3 regions of the Paenarthrobacter ureafaciens genome follow, and region 2 is predicted to be linked to each of the others. Evidence: riboswitches for the same ligand, from Rfam matches in the RefSeq annotation. Region 2 holds a riboswitch; each other region holds the start of a gene.
The links. Region 2 has a riboswitch for cyclic di-AMP ahead of AUR_RS12295 (NlpC/P60 family protein). Riboswitches for the same ligand answer to the same signal wherever they lie in the genome.
Positions count from the first base shown of each region.

Region 1: linked by a shared signal. The riboswitch ahead of AUR_RS15010 (M23 family metallopeptidase) and the one ahead of AUR_RS12295 (NlpC/P60 family protein) in region 2 are both predicted to bind cyclic di-AMP.
Region 3: linked by a shared signal. The riboswitch ahead of AUR_RS14055 (aggregation-promoting factor C-terminal-like domain-containing protein) and the one ahead of AUR_RS12295 (NlpC/P60 family protein) in region 2 are both predicted to bind cyclic di-AMP.

Region 1 covers NZ_SBHM01000007.1:2,288,450-2,295,645, forward strand. The annotation lists gene AUR_RS14995 (DUF3027 domain-containing protein) at 1-320, shown strand, start outside; gene serC (phosphoserine transaminase) at 393-1,523, opposite strand; gene AUR_RS15005 (iron-dependent transcriptional repressor DtxR) at 1,861-2,556, shown strand; cyclic di-AMP (ydaO/yuaA leader) riboswitch at 2,813-3,029, shown strand; gene AUR_RS15010 (M23 family metallopeptidase) at 3,034-3,864, shown strand; cyclic di-AMP (ydaO/yuaA leader) riboswitch at 4,011-4,170, shown strand; gene AUR_RS15015 (C40 family peptidase) at 4,175-4,918, shown strand; gene AUR_RS15020 (NlpC/P60 family protein) at 5,013-5,801, shown strand; gene AUR_RS15025 (HNH endonuclease) at 6,023-6,523, shown strand; gene AUR_RS15030 (NTP transferase domain-containing protein) at 6,604-7,196, shown strand, end outside.
Region 2 covers NZ_SBHM01000007.1:1,698,641-1,705,836, reverse strand. The annotation lists gene AUR_RS12300 (FAD-dependent monooxygenase) at 195-803, shown strand; gene AUR_RS12295 (NlpC/P60 family protein) at 951-1,736, opposite strand; cyclic di-AMP (ydaO/yuaA leader) riboswitch at 1,740-1,902, opposite strand; gene AUR_RS12290 (copper resistance CopC family protein) at 2,082-2,720, opposite strand; gene AUR_RS12285 (NCS2 family permease) at 2,834-4,276, shown strand; gene hutG (formimidoylglutamase) at 4,432-5,379, shown strand; gene AUR_RS12275 (hypothetical protein) at 5,445-5,936, shown strand; gene AUR_RS12270 (NAD-glutamate dehydrogenase) at 6,004-7,196, shown strand, end outside.
Region 3 covers NZ_SBHM01000007.1:2,078,740-2,085,935, reverse strand. The annotation lists gene AUR_RS14070 (LysR family transcriptional regulator) at 1-271, shown strand, start outside; gene AUR_RS14065 (SixA phosphatase family protein) at 334-858, opposite strand; gene AUR_RS14060 (winged helix-turn-helix domain-containing protein) at 994-1,863, opposite strand; cyclic di-AMP (ydaO/yuaA leader) riboswitch at 2,640-2,793, shown strand; gene AUR_RS14055 (aggregation-promoting factor C-terminal-like domain-containing protein) at 2,799-3,638, shown strand; gene AUR_RS14050 (pyridoxal phosphate-dependent decarboxylase family protein) at 3,735-5,126, opposite strand; gene AUR_RS14045 (HAD-IA family hydrolase) at 5,165-5,887, opposite strand; gene AUR_RS14040 (glyoxalase superfamily protein) at 5,904-6,281, opposite strand; gene upp (uracil phosphoribosyltransferase) at 6,329-6,964, opposite strand; gene AUR_RS14030 (nucleoside deaminase) at 6,987-7,196, shown strand, end outside.

The DNA of each region.
Region 1 (7,196 bases), 590 kb from region 2:
CCGGCTATGGCGGGTGGCAGTGGTACGCCGTGGTCACCCGGAACTCGCGTTCCAAGATTGTGACCGTGAGCGAGCTGGGATTGCTGCCCTCGGAGGACTCCATCCTCGCGCCCGAGTGGGTCCCGTGGGCCAAGCGGGTCCGGCCGGAAGACGAGACGCCATTGGTCGAGGAGACCGCCGGAGAAGTCCCGGAAGAAGCCGTGCAGGCGGAAGAAGCTGAAGCCGAGGCTTCCAGGAATGAACCGGCCGAAGACGCGGACGATGCCGACGCGGACGCCGAGGACGCCGTGCAGGAGCCTGCAGACTCCCCGGAAGCCTGATCCGCCAAGACTTTAAAAATAATCGGCGCCTGCAGGGAGCTTCTCCCGGCAGGCGCCGATTATTTGTGGGGGCTACTTCTTCAGCTCGCCCACCACGTAGTCAATGCTGGCGAGCAGGGCGGAGACGTCGTCCGGTTCGATCGCAACGAACGTCGCGATCCGCAGCTGGTTGCGGCCCAGCTTGCGGTAGGGCTCGGTGTCAACCACGCCGTTGGCGCGCAGCACCTTGGCGATGGCCGCGGCATCGATCGAATCGTCGAAGTCGATGGTGGCAATGACGTTGGACCGCTCTTCGGGGTTGGCAACAAAAGGGGTCGCGAATTCGGAGGACTCTGCCCACGAGTAGACGCGGCTGGCAGAATCTGCCGTGCGCTTGCTGGCGAAGTCAAGGCCGCCGTTGCTGTTGAGCCACTGGACCTGCGCATCCAGGGTCACCAGGGTGGAAAGCGAAGGCGTGTTGTATGTCTGGTTCAGCTTCGAGTTATCGATGGCGGTCTGCACGTCAAGGAAATCAGGAATCCAGCGGCCGCTTGCCTTGATGCGGGCAGCGCGTTCAAGCGCCGCGGGGGAGAAGAGGCCGAGCCACAGGCCGCCGTCGGATGCGAAGTTCTTCTGCGGTGCGAAGTAGTAGACGTCGGACTCAGCCACATCCACGTCAAGGCCACCAGCTGCGGAAGTAGCGTCCACCAGCACCAGGGAACCCTCATCGGCGCCGGCAACGCGCTTGACCGGCGCAGCCACACCGGTGGACGTCTCGTTCTGCGGCCACGCATATACATCCACGCCGGCTTCCGCAGCGGGAGCGGGGCGGGTCCCGGGCTCGGACTTGATGATGGAGGACTCGTCCAGGAACGGAGCCTTGTTGGTGGCGGCTGCAAACTTGGAGCCAAACTCGCCGAAGGACAGGTGCTGTGCCTTCTTTTCCACGAGGCCGAAAGCCGCGACATCCCAGAACGCCGTTGAGCCACCGACGCCGAGGACTACCTCGTACCCTTCAGGAGCACGGAAGAACTGGCTGAGGCCCTCACGAACGGAGCCTACGAGGTTCTTGACCGGTGCCTGGCGGTGGGAGGTGCCAAGGATGGTCTTCGATGCAGCGGACAGGGCTTCGATCTGCTCCGGGCGGACCTTGGACGGTCCGGCGCCGAACCTTCCGTCCTTGGGCAGCAGGTCGGCGGGAATGGTGATGCTGGTGTCGCTCACGCGTGGCTCCAATGTGTATCGGTCAAAGACGGGGAGGTGGCAGGTGGCATCAACTGCCCCTTCGACACCCCCAATTCTGCCTGAACAGGCGCGGGTGCGCGTACCCGGTGGTGTCATAGTCCGCCACGTGGAACGTGGTCGCGCGCGTTCCCGTCGTCAAGGGGGTGGAGGCAAGGTACCCGGAACCTTTGTGACCCTTCGAAAATTATCAAGAGTAATTCCAAATAAGCTAGGCTGGGGTACGCGTTCACAGGGTGGCGCAGGGGGACGTGCAGCCTCTACGGACGCGGTACGGTGGACATTACGCAAGAACTGCGTTCGAGGAGAGCTGAGCTGGATGACGGATCTGATCGATACCACTGAGATGTATCTTCGGACCATTTTGGAACTTGAAGAAGAAAACATCGTGGCTCTCCGCGCCCGCATCGCTGAGCGGTTGCGCCACTCCGGTCCTACGGTCTCCCAAACGATCGGACGCATGGAGCGCGACGGCCTGGTGGTGGTGTCCAATGACCGGCACCTGGAGCTCACGGAAGTTGGCCGCAAGCGCGCCACCGAAGTGATGCGCAAGCACCGCTTGGCTGAACGCCTCCTTGCCGACGTCATAGGCCTGGACTGGGCGTACGTCCATGACGAAGCGTGCCGCTGGGAGCACGTGATGAGCGAACGCGTGGAACGCAGGCTGTATGAACTGCTGGAGCATCCCACGCAATCCCCGTACGGGAACCCGATTCCCGGCCTGGAGGCCCTGGGCGGCCTCGCTGTCCAAGCTCCCTTCCGCCCGGACGTCAACCTCCTGCAGGCAATGGATGGTTATGCTGACGACTCCCGCGTTGTGGTGAGCCGGCTCGCCGAGCCCATCCAGGTCGAGCCCGAACTCCTGACCCAGCTGGACGAGGGCGGCATCCGTCCGGGTGCGGCCGTTTCCCTGGAGCGCGTGGGGGACTATATCTCCGTCCGGGTGCCGGGGATTGAAGGGGCCCTCGAGCTGCCGCCGGAAGTAGCTGCCCACGTATTCGTGGCAGTCGGCTAGCAAGCGACAGGCCAGCCGGGTGCAGGCGTTCACTCCATGTGGGCGCCTTTGCCTTGCCATGGGCGTGGTTGATCTCACGTCACGCCGCCGCGCGGCGGTGTGACCTGCGGTTTCCGCGGATAGGTGATAAGGGGAGCGGGCAAAAAACGACCGCCCTGTAGATAACGAATTTATTACCGCGGGCCTTAATCCCCTATAGTTATCTACTAGCGCCGATATCAAAGCGTTACCTGATCTGGAGCCGAGCTCTGCCAGCAGATCAGGGGTGTTAAACATCTACTGGCAGAGGCGGGGGAACCACAATCGGCTGCCTAGAGAAGCAGCCTTGGGGTGAAGTCCGCAGCAGCAGTGCCTTACTTACGCAATTCCCTCCTGGGATACCTGTGTGCCGTGAGCGCTGCGTGCGGGCCGGGTCTTTGCACTCTCTGATCCGAATCCGACAGCTAACTTCGCAGGCTTTTGAGAGAGGAACAGAGTTTGACTTCGCAGAACGTCAGGGGCCGTCGACGCGCTACCGGCCCCGCTACTGAGCTGCGGCCAGCCCGCGTAGTATCGGAGATCCGGCCCCGCGACACCCAGCGTCAGGTGCGCCGCCGTAAGAGCCCGATGCGCCAGGTGGCCGATTTCGCAGCAGCCAGTGGTGTAGGGCAGAAGGCCGGCGTAGCACTCGCTGCTACCGGTCTTGCGCTCACTGTCGGCCTGCCTGCAACGAGTCCCGTCATGGCCACGTCCGAGTCCGGGCAGACTGAGGCCGCACTGGCTGTGGGCGGCGGGAGCCAGCCAGAGGTCTCCGCGGAAGCGTCCGCCAAGATCGACTTCAGCCGCGCCGCGGTGGCAACCAAGGCGGATCCCGACGGCAAGCTCAAGCAGTTGCTGAGCGCCCAGTCCGTGGGAAGCATCCAGGCCAGCTCCTCCAAGGGCACCATGGCCAGCCCGTTGGACACCCTCAGCACCGCATCACCGTTCGGCTACCGCATCAGCCCGCTGACAGGCGGCAGCGGCGATTTCCACCGCGGCCAGGACTTCGTGGCCCAGTGCGGCACGGCAGTCCACGCTGCTGCGGCGGGCAAGGTCACCTTTGCGGGTTGGCACGAATACGGTGGAGGCAACCGCGTGGTGGTGGACCATGGCAACGGCCTGGAAACCACCTACAACCACTTGTCGTCATTCAAAGTCAAGGTCGGCGACACCGTGAATCGCGGAGACACCGTTGCCTTGAGCGGCACCACGGGCGCTTCCACCGGCTGCCACCTCCACTTCGAAGTCCAGGTCAACGGCGAAGTCGTCGACCCCATGGGCTGGCTCTAACCCGAGTTGATGGTCGTCTCTCGCATTCTTGACACGCCCCGTGATCTGAATGTGACATTTTAGTTCAACTGTTGTACCGTACAAAGCGCATCGGCTTTTTAGGGGGCCGATGCACTTGGGTGGATTGCCTAGCTCTGCCACCACTCAAGGTCCGTTCGCATAATTCGTCTGGCAGGGGCGGGGGAACCAATTTTGGTCTTCGAAAGAGGGCCTTGGGGTTAAGTCACAAACGCTTCCAACGGCGTGTGGCCGGATGACTCCCATCCGAATCCGACAGCTCACCTCGCAGGCATTGGGAGAGGCTACCTTCGTGTCATCACGCACTACTTCTGCGCGCCACCGCGCCCAGACGGTTACCCCGTTGAACACTCTTTCCAAGGCTGTTTCAGCGAATGCCGGAACCGTCGGCCGCCAGGCCGCAGTCCTTGCAGCAGCATCGGGCTTGGTCCTCAGCGTCGGCCTTCCTGCCCAGGCAGCGGATACTGACGTTTCCAAGGCTGAGTCCAGCGCACAGCAGCTGGTGACTACCGCCGTCGTCACGGCGGAACCAACCGCCACTGTTTCCTTTGAGAGCCCCGTTGTGGTTACCAAGGAAGCCCCCAAGATCCAGCGCGCTTCCCAGACCACGCAGCGCTCCCAGGCGAACGGCAACCAGAATGCCGGCCAGGGCGAGGGCGCAGTCACCGCCAAGTCCGCCGGCTCCAAGGATTCCGCAGCCAGCGCCGCGGCTTCGGGCCTCGCAGCAATCGCGTACACCGGCATCGGCCACCCGTACGTCTGGGGCGGCACCACCCCCAACGGTTGGGACTGCTCCGGCTTCACCCAGTGGGTTTACGCGCAGGCCGGCATCAGCATCCCCCGCGTCAATGCATGGACCGCCATGAAGCCCACCAGCACTCCCGCTCCCGGCGACCTCGTCATGCAGAACGGCGGTGCCCACGTTGGCATTTACGTCGGCAACGGCATGATGGTCAGCGCCCTGAACCCCAGCCAGGGCACGCTGCTTCACTCGGTAGCTTCTACCGGAACCTCCTCCTTCTTCACCCTGCGCTAAAAACCGTCCAGGTAAGCCAGCGCGCCCCCCGGGTGCTGGCCTGCCCATGACCCGCGTGCTTCCCAGCAGCACGCGGAAACGAAAAGAGATCATCATGACCAGTGCAAACAAGGTTGCGCGGCACCGGGCCGAGGCTCCCAAGACCAGCTCACTTGCCGTGATTGCAAAGGCAGTTTCGGTGAACGCCGGTGGCGTCGGCCGCCAGGCAGCCGTCATCGCCGCGGCTTCGGGCTTGGTCCTGACCAGTGGCGTTGCTGCCAATGCGGCGGATACCAATGTGGATCGCGAGTCCACCTCAACCACCTCCCTGGACATCCAGTCCGTCGTGCAGTCCACCATCGCCGCTGACTCCACCGTTGCCATCTCCTACGAGAGCCCGGTTGTCACCACGGTCGAGGCGCCCGCGCCCGTCGTGGAGAAAGCCCCGGCCAAGGCTGAAGCGAAGAGCTCCGCACAGGAAGCCACTGCCTCAGCTTCCAACGCTGCTGGCGGCGCAACCGTGGCAGTCAGCAACGCTGCACCGGCAGCAAAGGCTCCGGCTGCTTCCAGTGGCCTCGGTGCGGCCATTGCCGCTGCAGCCTACGCCCAGCTCGGCGTGACCCAGGACTGCACCATGTTGGTCACCAACTCCCTCGCAGCCGTGGGTATCAACTTCCATGACTGGCCTGCGGGTTACCTTTCCCTTGGACGTACGGTCAGCGCAGCGGAAGCCCAGCCGGGCGACCTCGCTTACTACGCCAACGGTGGTCTGGCCGGACAGGCCCACATCGCCGTCTACGTCGGCAACGGCATGGCAGTGCATGGCGGATGGAACGGATCCACCACTGCTCTGTTCAGCGTCAACGTCGGCTCGGGTCCGGTCTTCATCCGGGTCAACGGCTGATCGAACTTTGAGGAAATACCCCGCAGGTTTCACCTGCGGGGTATTTCCGTCTTAAGGGGCAGGACCGGGGCCTGTGGGCGACATCACAAGCTAATTCCACTGATAATTCGTTGATATGGCATATAAGTGCTTACTCTTATGGTGTCGATCCACAGCCCGTACATGCAGAGGGCAGCCGGCCCTCGTGCCCCTGGCGGGTGCGGCCGTTAAGAGGTACGTGCATGCGCACACTCGTTCTGAATGCTGGATATGAACCGCTGGCGGTAGTTACCTTCCGCCGGGCGCTGGTCCTTGTGCTCACCGGAAAAGCAAGCGTAGTGGCCGAAGGCGACGAACCTGTCGTCGGGCCGCAGGAGATTCTGGGACGCCCGTCCGTGATCCTCCTCAATCGCTACATCCGGCCGCGGTACAACAGGATTACGGCCGTCAGCCGGCGCGGAGTTCTCCGCCGCGACGGCCACCGCTGCGCCTACTGCGGTAAGACAGCCCACACCATAGACCACGTCCACCCCAAATCCAGGGGCGGCGCGGATTCCTGGGAAAACCTGGTTGCGGCGTGCTTGAAATGCAATAACGCCAAGAGCGACCACACGCCGGCAGAGATGGGTTGGAAACTCCGTTTCACACCCGGCGTCCCCTCCGGAACCATGTGGCAGATCAAAGAACTCGAGAAGCCTGCGCCGGACTGGGATCCGTTCCTCTTGCCGGAATCCGCTGCCTGATTGATGTGCGTCCGCCCTATGCGGCACCGGTAATCCTGTGCGGCACCGGTAATCCGGGGCGGCACCGGTAATCTGGGCGAATGGAGTTCAACGCAGTGATCTTGGCGGGTGGCAGGGCCACCCGCCTTGGCGGTGTGCCCAAACCTTCGCTGACCTACGACGGCGCCACCCTGCTTTCGCATGCCCTGGACGCAGCCAGGGGTGCTGTGGCAACCGTAGTGGTGGGCCCCGATCCCGGCACGTTGCCGCCCGGCGTGCTGACTGCACGGGAGGAACCTGTATTCGCCGGTCCTGCTGCGGCGATTGCCGTAGGACTGGCTGCCCTGGCGGATCGGGGGCCCGCCCCTTGGACCCTGGTCCTCGCGTGCGACATGCCGCATGCCTCCCGCGGTGTGCAAGCGTTGTTGGCTGCCCTTATTGCCACGCCGAAGACCGAGGGTGCCATCGCCGTGTCCCCGGACGGGCGCAAGCAGCCGTTGCTGGGGATCTACAGCACACGGGCCATGGAAAGGGAAGTGGCCCTGGCCTCGGAAGGGGGAGGGTTAACGAACTCTTCAGTGTTCCGCCTGCTTGCTAGGCTGAAGGTGATGGCGGTGCCTGTTCCCAGCGGTTCCACGGATGATGTGGACACGTGGGCGGACGCCGCGGTACTGGGCATAGACAAACAGCAGGA
Region 2 (7,196 bases):
GGAAGAAGTAATAACACGCTGTCAGGAAGGCTACCCAACGCCCCAAAAGTTCTGTAGTGTTCGAGTCACCGAATGGCCGGTGAGAGTGTTCCAGAACACATACCGGCCATTTATTTGCGACCGTTTGGGGAACCGGAAGCGTCCAATCCTGCCTTTGGGCACGTACGTCAAGGAGGAACCACGCAGTGTCACTCATGCCTGATTCCGCCACGGAGCGAACCACCACCGTGGTGATCGGAGCCGGACTCTCAGGCCTCGCCGTGGCCAGCGAACTCAGCCGCTACGGCGTGGGCTCGATCGTGGTGGACGGCTTCGGCCCACTGGCACAGACGGGTCCTTCCGTGCATACCGGCATGCTGCAACGCTGCGAGGTAGCCGATCCCGCTTCCATGCTGGAACGGAACCAGATCCTCCGCCACCTGCGGAACTACGCGGCCAGTCACCACCTGGATGTACGCAACACCACCAAGGCGGTCCGGCTGGACCTGCTCACGGCTGCAGAAACTCCCCTCGCATCCCCTCGTCAATGGGCCGTCCACACGGCGCACGGCATTCTCCTTGCCGACCACGTTGTAGTGACGCGTTGCGCGCAGAGCCAGCTACGCAAGATGCTGGCCGAGCTGGGGATTGCCGTTGGTCAGAACCTTGTGGCCGCCATGCGCGCGGTGGGCATGCATCTGGTGGGAGTGGGAGAACTCATCACGCCAACCCCCAAGGAAGTCCTCCGCCAGGCCAAGGCGGTGGGGCAGGCCATCTCTTCGAAGGTGGCACTTCCAGCAGCGCCCGGCCTCGCGATCGCCTAAGCCCGGCAACCCCCACAGCGGCACCAAGGCAGCCCTGAAACAGGGCTCTTGGAGCAGGGGCCTTAGACCAAAAGCCTTAAACCAAAAAACCGGCACCCCGGGAGGAGAAAACCTCCGGGGTGCCGGCCTTTTTGTGAAGCGTGAAGCTTATGCGCCGGCGCGGACGTACGTGAGCGGGCCGGTTGCGGTCAGCCAGCTGATCGGGTGGATGCCGGTCTGGTTACCGTTGATGCCACCGGAGATGGCCTGGCCATTGCCGATGTAGATGGCAACGTGGCCGGACTGGACGATCATGTCACCGGGCTGGGGATCACTGACAACCTTGCCGTAGTTCATGAATTGCATGGGTGCAAGGTCGCCCACCGGGATACCTGCGGAGCCGAGGGCCTTTTCGACCATGGCGGTGCAGTCCTGCATGACACCGATCTGGGCGTAAGCCGAGGCAACCATTGCTGCGTTGACGCCGCCAACAGCGGGTGCCGGGGCAGGTGCTGCGGGAGCAGCAGCGGCAGGTGCGGAAGCAGCAACCGTGGCGGTAGCGGCGGGAGCAGCAGCCTTGGCTGCGGCCTTCTTGGGAGCCTCAACAACCGGAGCCGGCTTCTCGATGACCGGTGCTGCCACGGAAGCAACAGCGGGACGCTCGAAGTTGACGGTGGCCGTTGCTGCGGCAGTGACAACCTTGTTGGGGGTTTCGGCAACGGTTTCAGCAACCGTGGCGGGGCTGGAGTCCCGCTGGACCGGAGCCTGTGCCGGAGTTTCGGCAGCGTGCGCAGCAATGGAACCGGTCAGGACAAGACCCGAAGCTGCAGCGATGACGGCTGCCTGGCGGCCAGCGCCTGAAGCGTTGCTGGCAACTGCCTTGGAGATGGAGATGAACGGATTGGGGCGTACGCTGTCCGCCTTACGACGGCCGCGAAGAATGCGTGAAGACATGAAAGAGCCTCTCCCGATGCCTGCGAGGTTAGCTGTCGGATTCGGATGGGAGTCACCCGGCCACTATCCACCGCTGTTCAGCGGAAGCTTCGTGGCTTCACCCCAAGGCGCGCTCATTGGCGGCCTAAAATGGGTTCCCCGTCTCTGCCGTAGGTATGTCTGCGAACGGATTCCGACCTGCGGCAGAGCTAGGCAATCAGGCCGGAAGTGCGCCGAATGCGGATCGGGCACAGGTACTACCGTACGCGACGATCACAGCAAAGTCACATTTAAGTAACGAGAAGTGGGCGTCGAGCGTGTCGCAGTAACCGTTTCGAGATTTTCGCAGATATGTAGAAAACCCCGTCATTCCGCGGATTTATCGCCCTCGGCATCATTGGAGGCAGCCAATTTCCGACGGGCTGTAACGGCCAGGAAAATAACGAGCGCAACAGCTAATGCAGCAAACGCCACGATGCTCCACGGGAACGGCTGGGAGGCGTCCGGAGCCGGTTCGCTGACGGGGGTTCCGGGGGCCGCAGTTCCTGCGCTCGGAACAGTGCCCGAACCTGCCTGGCCCGACGCGGACGGCAAGGCTCCCGCGGTGGCCCCCTCCGACGTCGTGCTTCCTGCTGTTGCCGTGAATGTAAAGGTGCCCTCGATGGGGTGCGAATCGGAGCTGACGACGCGCCAAACCACCGTGTACTGGCCCGCCGGAGCGCCGGGGCGCAGTTTTTGGACCGCCTGGTTGTCGATGATTTGCACGGCGCCGTCCGCCCAGTTCTCCCCGCCCGCGGTCACCGACATGCCCGAACCAATAGCCAGCGGCCGGTTATTGAACGTGACGGAGACCGATGCCGGAACTTCCGCAACCGTGGCTCCGCTGGCCGGACTCGTGGATTCTGCGGCGTCGTGCGCCGATGCCGGGGCGGCGCCGAAAAGCAGCGCCGAGGCGAAGGCGAGGGCAGCAACGACGGCGGCCAGGAGCGGGCGGATGGTGCGCATGGGGCGGTTTCTCCTAATGTTGGCTTCCTTACAGACTAGGCGAATCGTCAGGCCTCCCCGCACGGGCGGGCATAGGATTTGAGAGCACACTCACACGATCCCCGGAGACATCCATGCTTAAACAGGGTTCTGCAATCGACCGCTACTTCAAGATCTCCGAACGTGGATCCACGTATTCGCGGGAAATCCGTGGCGGCTTCGCGACCTTCTTTGCCATGAGCTACATCGTGGTCCTGAACCCCCTCATACTGTCGGGGGCTGACTCGAGCGGGGCATCGCTGGGCTTCACGGCCGTCGCCGCCACCACGGCCTTCGTGGCAGGCATCCTGACCATCCTCATGGGTGCTTGGGCCAAGCATCCCTTTGCCGTAGCCACAGGCCTGGGCGTCAACGCGTTCGTGGCCGTCACCGTCGCCTCGCACCCGGGCCTGACATGGCCGGACATGATGGGCCTGGTGGTCCTCTCCGGCCTGACCATGCTGATCCTTGTCCTCACCGGGTTCCGGACCGCGGTCTTCAAGGCCGTCCCCGAGGCGCTCAAGACCGCGATCGTGGTGGGCATCGGTCTCTTCATTGCGCTGATCGGCCTGGTCAACGCCGGCTTCGTGCGCCGCATCCCCGACGCCGCCGGAACCACCGTTCCGCTGGGCCTGGGCGTGGACGGCAAACTCCTGGGCTGGCCGACGCTGGTGTTCGCGGTCGGCCTGGTCCTCACCATCGCGCTGGTGGTGCGCAAGGTACGCGGTGCCATCCTGATCGGCATCATCGTCTCCACCGCGCTGGCTGCGATCCTTGAATTCACCCTGCATATCGGCCCGAGCAACGACGGCACCACCATCAACCCCCGTGGCTGGTCGCTCGTGGCGCCCAAAGTGTCCGAGTGGGGCGCTCCGGACCTTTCCCTGATCGGCAAGGCCAACCCCTTTGGCGCCTTCGAACACCTTGGCTTCATCGGTGCCGCCCTGCTGGCCTTCGTGATCCTGCTCAGCATCTTCTTCGACGCCATGGGCACCATGGTGGGCCTGGCCAATGAGGCCGGAACCGTGGATGAGCACGGCAACATCCCCAATGTGGACCGCGTTCTCCAGGTTGATGCGCTCGGCGCGATTGTGGGTGGCGGAGCTTCGGTGTCCTCCAACCAGATCTTCGTCGAATCCGGCGCCGGCATTGGCGAAGGCGCCCGGACCGGCCTGGCCTCGATCGTCACCGGTGTCCTGTTCCTGGTGGCCATGTTCTTTACGCCGTTGATCAACCTGGTTCCCTTCGAAGCCGTTGCGCCCGCCCTTGTTGTGGTGGGCTTCATGATGGTTTCGCAGGTGGGCAAGATCGACTGGCAGGACTGGGGCGTCGGCATCCCGGCGTTCCTGACCATCGCCCTCATGCCGTTCACCTACTCGATCGCCAACGGCCTCGGCGCAGGCTTCATCTCCTACGTCCTGATCCGCACGTTCCAGGGCCGCGCCCGCGAGGTACACCCCTTGATGTGGGCTGTGGCTGCCGCATTCCTGCTGTTCTTCGGCATCGGCACCGTGGAGGAACTGCTCGGGGTGAAGTAACTCCTCGCCGAGATGGCATTTGATGACAATGTTCGGCGCAAACATTGTCATCAAATGCCATCTCGCGGCGTCTCCGGGGACCATGATCCGGAATTTCAGACAGTCCGGACCCGGAACTGCTGGCATTGGCAGTCCGGGTCCGGTGTGCTTAAACCATGGAAACCAGCGCCCCCGCCGTAGACGTCACCCCCACCGCGTGGACCGGCCGCTTCGACGGCGACGGCCCCGAGCACCGCCGGTGGTGGCAAGCTGTGGCTCCCCACGCTGCCCGGACCGCCGCTGCCGGCGTGCGCTCCGCCGTCGTACTGGGCTTCTGCAGCGACGCAGGGGTTCGCCGCAACAAGGGGCGGGTGGGTGCTGCCGCGGCTCCGGCCGCGATCCGTGCGGCGCTTGGTCCGCTGGCGTTCCACCTGGACCGGGAGGTGTTCGACGCCGGTGACGTGGTGGTGGAGGGCGACCAGCTGGAGGACGGCCAGGCACGCGCCGGACGTGCCATCTCCGGACTGCTCGACGCCGGCAACCTCACCGTTGTGCTTGGCGGGGGCCACGAAACCGCGTTCGCCAGCTACCTGGGGGTGGCCGGCTCCGAAGTCCTGCGCGGCAAACGGCTGGGTGTGCTGAACCTTGACGCCCACTTTGACCTGCGCGACGAGCCCGTCCCGAGCTCGGGAACGCCGTTCCTCCAGATGGCCCAGGAGGAAGCCGCCGCTGGCCGGGAACTGCAGTACGCCGTCGTCGGTATTTCCGAACCCAACAACACGCGGACCCTGTTCGACACAGCGGAGCGGCTGGGCGTGAAGTATCTATTGGACGAGGGGTGCGCGCCGGAGGTCGTGGAGACGTTCGTGGCCGATTTCCTGGCAGGCATCGACGTCCTTTACTTGACGATCGACCTTGATGTGATGCCCGCAGCGGTGGCGCCCGGCGTCAGCGCTCCGGCCGCGTACGGAGTGCCGCTGCCGGTGATCAGCGCCGTCTGCAAGCAAGTGGCCGCCAGCGGGAAGCTTGTGCATCTTGATGTGGCGGAATTGAATCCTGAGTTCGACATTGACGGGCGTACCGCCAAGGTGGCTGCTCGGTTGGTGAACACGCTGCTGGCCTAACTGTGTTTGGCTAACCCTTTTGCTGGGCACATCATCCCCATAGCCTTGTGGAGGGAAGGATGGCGATGAGCACGACTCCTGTGGATGTTCCGCGAAAGGGCACTGTCCGGAATAAGTGGTCCTGGGTGGCCGGACCGGTGGCCGTTGCCCTGGGTCTGGGCGCCCACGTTGTTTCCGGTGGAAGCGCCCCGGCCATCCCCATCCTGCTGGGATTCGTGGCTTTGTCTGCCTTGGCGGCCCAGCTGATCACACACTGGATCCACGGACCCATCTTGCTGCTGCTCATCTCCGGGGCGGCGCAGCAAGTGCTGTTCTTCGGCTTCGATGCCTTGGGTGGTTCCTTTCCCGGCCTCGGTTCCCTGGACCACCTGCACGGCACGGGGCAGATCCCCGCGGACCTCCCTGCCGCAGTGTCCGGTGGCGGCGCCGTCCACGGGGCGGACCTGATGCTCTACACCCACGCCGCCGCGGCCATTCTCACGTTGCTGATTGGCGCAGGCGTGGCGAAGCTGGGTCACAGGCCCGTACGTCGTCCCGCAACTCGAGATGGCATTTAATGGCAATGTCCGGCCCAAACATTGCCATTAAGTGTCATCTCGCGGGGTTTAGGGCGATCATGAAAGCATGGCACCCGGGAATGAGCCGGCCGATGGGTTCCTGACCGACTACTACGAACACGTATCGGACGACGACGTCCGCAATTACACTCCGGAGACACTCCTTGAGCGGGCCCGCTACCATCGGACACTGGCCGAGCGCCGCGAGCCTGGGCAGGCCCTGGTAGGCATCCTCCACGAGACCGATTCCAGCGTGGTGGCGATCGTCGCGGATGACCTGCCGTACCTTCTCCCCTCCGTCACGGCCGAGATTGCCCGGGACACCTCGTCCATCCGGCTCTTGGTCCACCCGGTGTTCCGCGTCGAACGGGACCCTGCAACGCACCGGCTCACCCGAATCCGCAGCGGTCCGCACCGCACGGGATTGCCCACCGGGGTGGCGCCTTCCCCGGCAACGCACGACGACGGCGACCGCACCGAAGCGTGGATGGCGCTGGACATCCCGCGCTTGGCGGACGAGGACGGCACCGAACTCCTGATTGCCCGGATACATGCCGTGTTGAAGGATGTGCAGGCCGCCGCGGAAGATGCCGACGCCATGCACGCAGGTTTGGAGCAGACACTCGCGGAGCTGGAAGCCGGCACAGGCTCGGGCGAAGATGCAGTGAAGGATTCCCGTGAAGCACAGCAGCTGTTGCGATGGTTGGACGCGGGAAACTTCGTCTTCCTGGGCTACCGGGCCGGCGGCTCCGGCGGATCGACCTCCCGCGCCGCCGGCTCCGGCGCTTCAATCGGGCAGAGCGGCGGCCTGGGGATCCTGCGCGAGCCCGGAGACCCCAACAGTCCCACCACGGTGCAGGGCCCACTCCTAACGCTCACCAAGTCCACCAAACGTTCCACGGTCCTCCGTCATGCCTACCTCGACGAAGTAACGGTAAGGACGCCCGCCGCCCGGGAACACACCTTCGTGGGCTTGTTCTCTCCCAGCTCCTCGGCCCACCCGGTGCTGGACATCCCTGTCATCCGGGACACCGTGTCCGAGGCGTTGCGGACTTTGGGCTACCCGGCCTCATCGCATCACGGCAAGGAACTCCTGGCCGTGATGGACGCCTACCCACGGGACGAGCTGTTCCACATAGAGGCATCGCAGTTGGCCCTGCACGCCCGGGACATTCTCCGCTTGCAGGAGCTGCACAGCACCCGGCTGTTCCTTCGTCCCGATTCGTTCGGCCGGTTCATGACTGCTTTGGTGTTCCTACC
Region 3 (7,196 bases), 380 kb from region 2:
GGATATTCGCGTCTACGATCCCGACTTTTCGACGCACATCGCCATGGTGGAACAGTCGGTGGCCGTGGCGCTGGTCCCCCGGCTGGGCAGGCCGCCGCTTCCGGCAGGGGTTGTTGCCGTCCCGGTAGTGAATCCCGTGCAGCAGCGCGCCGTAGGGATCGTGTACCGCAAGACCATGGCAGCGAGTCCCAACATCCGCCACACGGTTCGCCTTCTCCGGGAGGTGGCCGCCGCTGAAGAACTCCCCGCGGTCCCGACTGACTCGCATTAGTGGTTGCCAAAAGCGCTGGGAACAACCCCTAATGCCAGCCAGTTGAGGTAAGAGGCGGGGGGTTAGTGGCGCGGCACCTTGAAGTGGATCAAACGCGCGTCTTGCCCGTCGAGCTCAGCCCAAGGCTTCTCCGTCTCCAGCACGGTCAAGGCGCTGGTCGGGTAGCGGGTGGCGGCATCCATGTAGGCGTCGTGGTCCGAGTCCCGGGAAGCCAGCCGCATGGCAAGGTCCTGCACGCCCGGCATGTGGGAGATCACCATCAACGTAGTAACTGTGTCCGGTACGTGGTTGATGACCGCGAGCATCTCTGTGGCCGAGGCTGCGTACAGCCCGTTCTCGAGCTTGGGCGTAGGAGCTTTTTCGCCCAGTTCATCGCAGATCCATGTGCACGTCTGGCGCGTCCGGAGGGCCGAGGAACACAGGATGAAGTCAGGGACCACCTTGTGCTTCAACAACCATTTTCCGGCCAACGGGGCTTCGCGGTGCCCGCGTTCCTCGAGGGGGCGTTCATGGTCGGGCACGCCCACGGGCCAGTCCGCCTTGGCGTGGCGCATGATCACAAGCCGTCTCAGGTGGTGGTCGCTCATCCAAATACCTTATAGCCGCGCCAGGCAGATACTCACTGACCAGACAAAACGAAAGGCGGCACATTCCGTCAGCGCAGTGGTTGCTCGAGTGAGCGCAGGCGCAGAGGGATGTGCCGCCTTTCGGCAGTTACAGGATCAGATCGAGTATTCCGGAGCGGCCCAGACGATGACCTCGGGGTGCTCGTAGAAACGGTAGCCCTGGCCGCGGACCGTGCGGACGGTGTTGGCGAGGCGGCCCAGCTTGGAGCGGAGACGACGGATGTGGACGTCGATGGTGCGCTCGTTGGGGACTTCCTCGGCGTTCCGCCACAGGCCTTCGAGGAGCTCGTCACGGCCCACCGTGCGGGTGCCGTTCTCAACGAGGTAGTTGAGGAGTTCGAATTCCTTGAACGTCAGGTTAAGCGATTCGCCGTCGAGGTGGACTTCGCGGCGGGCGAGGTCGATGAGCACGCCGGACGGGCGCGCTTCCTGCTGGGGCGCAGGACGTGCGGCTTCGGTGCGCTGGCGTGCGGCCACGGTGGGGTCACCGAATGTGGAACGTACGACGTCGAGTGCGGACCCGGGTGCGCTGGCGGGAGCAACGGCGACGGCGGCATAGCTTTCCGCGCCGGTCACGAGCGACTGGGCGTAAGCACGGATTTCCTGGGCCAGCTTGGCAATGGAGGTCCCGGCAGCAGCCGCGGTCTCTTCGTCAATACCCATGTAGAGCACGAATCCGCGGGCTACGTTGTCATTGGCCACGGGCCGGAGACGCTCGGACTGGGCCACCACCGGAGTGGGTGCCGTCATGGCTGCGGGCTCGGTAGCGGCAGGCACGGCGCGCAACTGTCCGTAGGAGTTCGGGTTGTAGCCCTGGGGAACGTAGCCCGGAGCCTGCTGGGCAGCAGCCTGGGTACCGGGTGCGTAACCGGGGCGGTTACCGAAACCGGGGCGGAGGCCGGCGTTGGAAGCGGCCTTGTTGGCGTTACGGACGGAGATGTGGACGTATCCGGATGCAACTGACATGGAGTGCTTACCTCAAAAGTGAATAGCCGTCATCGCGGCTTCGAATGCTGGTGTCCCCGCAATGAGTTTGGGGAGGGGCGCCCAACGGTGGGCTAGGGGGCGAATGCCTGAAACTTTTCTGGGGTGGGAAGTTAGGCTTGCATTCGACAACAGCGGGACTCGTCACCAGCGGGTGAGCTGGAGAAGATTGCTGCGGCTGCAGGTGCTGTTGAGTTCTTGTTCACATTGGAAGTGTGCAACGTAACAATGACAACACGCAAGTAACAAAGGGCGGAAACGTCCACATTCTGAGATAAGCGCGAGTATTGTGCCGCAAATCACAATTCAGCGGATTGCAAAAATGAATGCGGTTTTGTTCGGTCAAGGGCAGAAATATTGCGTTCTGGCTGAACTTTCTTCGATCAATGGCGCATGATGCCCCTCTGGATTCCCGCGAGCGCCCGACAAGCGGAATCTCACGATCTGAAACGGATGCTGTCCAATCGAAGTGGACGCCAGACTCGATATTCAGGCTCCCAATCTGCTAAAAGCTCCGAACGCCACCTGCGAACCCCCGCGCAGCCTCAGTGCCCCCGATTGTCGCGGCGCCGTGGCGCATCCTGCCCCGCCCTTCCTTGGGGCACATCCCCACCGCGGCGAATCCGGCAAGGCGACGCACCGGCGTCGTGATCTCTGTTACCTAAATGTGACTTTCGCTTGAACCTCCTGTACCGTCGAACGAGTGGGTCGCCCCAACCTTGGCCCACACCCGGGATGCGCCGAGCTCTGCCACTTCCCGGAGTTCCGTTCTGATTTCGAGGCAGAGACGGGGGACCCAGAGTCTCCGGGCCAGGCATTGCGCCGGCCCTTGGGGTGAAGCCGCAGCTACACGCGCGGCCGGATGACCTCATCCGAACCCGACAGCTAACTCCGCAGGCGCTGAGAGGTAATCACACATGTCTGAATTCAAGGATCAGTCGCGCCATGAGGCGCGTCACCGTGACGAAAACAACGCTCCCCTGACCAAGTCGCAGAATGTCCTGAAGAACGCTGCCCGCCAGGGTAGGACCGGCCACCGCATGTCGGTAGCAGCCGGCGTCGTCGCAGCCGCGCTGGGCGTTGCATCGCTCGGGCAGGCCGCAAACGCCACGTTCAACCTTCCGGAGATGAGCCAGGCAGCACAGACCCAGGCTTCGGTCCAGGTGGACCCGCAGACCCGCGAGAACGCTGCCGCTGAAGCCGCCGCCCAGGCTGAGGCCGCAAAGCGCGCCGCTGCTGAAAAGGCCGCAGCTGCCAAGGCCGCCGCCGAAAAGGCTGCTGCGGAGAAGGCTGCCGCAGAAAAGGCCGCAGCTGACAAGGCCGCCGCCGAGCAGGCTGCTGCTGCCCAGGCAGCAGCAGAGAAGGCTGCAGCCGACGCCGCCGCCAAGGCCGCTGCGGACAAGGCTGCCGCAGAAGCTGCTGCCGCCGCTGCAGCCCCCAAGGCCATTGATGATCCTGCCGCCGCAAAGGCCTACGCTGCCAGCATCCTGGCCAACTACGGCTGGGGTCCGGGTGAAATGACCGCCCTGAACACGCTCTGGGAAAAGGAATCGAACTGGCGCACCACTGCCACCAACGCTTCCAGCGGTGCTTACGGCATTGTCCAGTCGCTGCCGGCCGGCAAGATGGCTTCCGCCGGTGCTGACTGGCAGACCAACTACCAGACCCAGATCAAGTGGGGCCTGAACTACATCAAGGAACGCTACGGTTCGCCGTCCGCAGCCTTGGCATTCCACTTGGCCAACAACTGGTACTAAACCCGGACGTTGCCTGAGAAGCCGCTCCCGTTGCCGCCGCACGCACCAGTACCTACAGGAGCGGATGGCGGAACCGGGGGCGGCGTTGGCGTTTAACTAGGCTTCGGGTTCCTGCTCCACCGCACGCCGGACTGCTTCCACCGACGCCGCCACATCGGCGTCGTCCGTGGACCAGTTGCTGACGGAGATCCGCAGGATGTCCCGGCCCTGCCAGGAAGAACCTGACATCCACACGGCGCCTTCTGCCATGAGCCGCTGGGTGATCCTGCGCGTACGTTCGTCGCTCCCGAAACTCACCGAGACCTGCGTGAACACCACGTCATTGAGCACTTCCACCCCGGGGATCGAGGATAGGCCGTCAGCGAGCGCCCGCGCGTTCTCGGCCAACCGCTCCACCATGTCGATGACACCGTTCCGGCCCAATTGGCGCAGGGCAGCCCACACCGGAATACCGCGGGCGCGGCGGGACATCTCCGGAACTTTCTCGAAAGGGTCCCCCGGCCCGGCATCCGTCGCTATCAGGTAACTCGTATGAACGCTGAAGGCACGCCTCATGGCTTCGGGGCGGGCCACGATTGCCAGGCCGCAATCGTAGGGAACGTTGAGTGTCTTATGGGCATCGGTGGCCCAGGAATCAGCGAGCTCCACACCTGCCAGGCGTTCCCGCAGTTTCGGGCTCGCAGCCGCCCATAAACCAAAGGCGCCGTCCACGTGGACCCACGCACCACGGTCGCGGGCCACTCCGATGGAGTCAGCCATGGGATCGAAGGCGCCCGAGTGCAGGTTGCCGGCCTGGAGGCATAGGATCGCCGGGCCGGGTTGCTCTCCCATGGCGTCATCGAGCGCGTCGGGCAGGATCCGGCCTTCCCTGTCTGCGTCCACGGGAACACATGTCCCCAGGCCCAGATACCTCAAAGCGAGGTCCACCGCAGCGTGCCGCTCCCGCCCCGCGAACACCGTGATCCTCGGCGCCCCGGACAGGCCGAGGCCTTCCAGGTCCCAGCCGGCCTCGTCCATCAGGTGCTGCCTTCCCGCGGCAAGCCCGACGAAGTTGGCGGTAGTGGCCCCCGTGGTGAAGCCGACGTCGGAGGTGGCGGGCAAGTGCAGAAGGTCAAGCAACCAATCGGCCGCAGACTCCTCGATCGCCGCCGCCGCCGGGGTGGCAAAGCGCAGGCCCGCGTTTTGGTCCCACGCGGAGACAAGCCAATCCGCCGCCATGGCAGCCGGCAAGGTGCCGCCCATGACCCAGCCGTAGAAACGTCCGGACTGGATGGCCATCAGTCCCGGTTCGGCCAGTGCAGCCAGCTCATCAACGACGGCGGCGGCATCAGCAGGTTCGTCGGGGAGCCGCGGCAGGATGCTTGCGGCGACCTGGTCGGCGTCGGACTGTGGGCGGACTGGACGGGTGGGCACCGACGCGAGCCAATTGGTGGCGTGCACCATGGCACGCTCCAATGCAGCACCGTATGCCTCCGGCAACGCAGACATGCGCACAGCCTACTCCCGCCCGGCCGGGTGGAACAGGGCTAGAACGTCAGCGTGATGACGTGGCCGCCGTCGTCGTGCCTCACGGTCTCCACGGTCACCGCCGAGTAGTCGGGAATCCGCCACATGCCGGGTTCCAGATCCGCTTGGTGCGCGGCGGCCTGGCCCACAACCACTGTCCGCATCCCGGCGGCCCTTGCTGCGGCAATGCCTGCGGGTGCGTCCTCGAAAACCACGACGTCGGCCGGTTCGGCACCGAGCAAGGCCGCGGCTTTGAGGTATCCCTGCGGATGCGGCTTGCCGCGCGTAACGGCTTCGGCGGTAACCGCCGTCGAAGGCATGGCGAGTCCGGCGGCCTGCATGCGGATATCGGCGAGGATGCGGTCGGCCGAAGTGACCAGTGCGATGGCCTCGTCCGGAAGAGCTTCGAGCAGGGCCTCGGCTCCCGGCAAGGCAATGATGCCGTCTGTGCGGTTGCGTTCCATCTCGCCCAGTTCGGCGGTGAGGGCAACGACGTCGGCATCCGCCGGGGCGTATCGGCGCACCGTGTCGCCGGCCTGGACGCCGTGCGAGGTCCGCAGGATCTCGGTGTAGTCAAGCCCGTAGCGTTCTGCGAACTCCAGCCAGACCTGCTCTACTACGGCCGTCGAATCCACCAGCGTTCCGTCCATGTCGAAGAGGACGGCGCGAACGGTGAGGGTTTGCCGGGAATGTCCCGGACCGGGCTGTGCGGCAGGAAGGATAATGGTTCCATCCTGCCGCACAGTGAGCCTGCGTTGGTTACCCGTTGGGCCGCTGAGGGAGGTACTGCACCGCCCACTTATTGCCGTCGGGGTCGGCGAAGTACACAAAGTGGCCCCAGTCCTGGACGTCGACATCGCTGACGTCCACCCCGTTGGCTTTGAGCTGTTCATGGGCCTTGTTGATGTCCGCCACCACCATCTGAAGGCTCGGAGCGGTGCCTGGGGGTGCGTCCGACAACCCTTCTCCGATGGCGATGGAGCACGTCGAACCCGGAGGAGTGAGCTGGACGAAGCGGACGCCGTCGGAAGGTCGTTCGTCGTAATCGGCGTTGAAACCGACCTTGTTGACGTAGAAATCCTTCGCGCGATCGACGTCGGACACGGGGACAAACACCAGTTCAAGTTTCCAGTCCATGCGCCACAGGCTAGCGGGGCACGACGGAAAGTAATAGGGGTCTATGCCTAGCCGGCGATCCCGTACAGGCGGTCGCCCGCGTCGCCGAGACCAGGAACGATGTACGACTTCTCGTTGAGTTTCTCGTCAATCGAAGCCAGAACAATGTTGACGTTGGCGTCGGCGAGTTCCTCTTCCAGCTTGGCCAGGCCCTCCGGAGCGGCCAGCAGGCAGATGCACGTGACGTCCGAGGCTCCACGCTTGAACAGGAACTTGATGGCCTCGCGCAGGGTGCCGCCGGTTGCGAGCATGGGATCCAGGACGAACACCTGGCGCCCCGTCAGGTCCTCGGGGAGGCGCTCCGCGTAGGTGATGATGTCAAGGGTTTCCTCGTCGCGGGCCATGCCCAGGAACCCGACCTCCGCCGTCGGGACCAGCTTGGTCATGCCTTCGAGCATGCCCAGTCCGGCGCGGAGGATGGGGACAACCAGTGGCGTGGGCTTGGTGAAAGCGGTGCCGATGGTCTTGGTGACCGGGGTTTCAATCTCCACCGGTTGGGTCTTGACCTCGCGGGTGGCCTCGTAGGCCAGGAGGGTCACGAGTTCTTCGGTGAGCTGCCGGAAGACCGGTGAGGGGGTGTTCTTGTCCCGCAGTACGGTGAGCTTGTGAGCGACCAGCGGGTGGTCCACGACGAGTGTGCGCATCCCCCAAAACTATCATTGAGGCATGAGCCCTACCGAGCCGTATCACGCAGATCACTTGGCATGGATGGGCCTTGCCCTGGACGAAGCACGCCTTGCCTTGGAAACCGACGATGTTCCGATCGGGGCTGTCATCCTGGGGCCCGACGGCGGCGTGCTGGGTTCCGGGCGAAACGAACGGGAGGCGCACGGGGACCCGACCGCGCACGCGGAGGTTGTGGCTATCCGGCAGGCG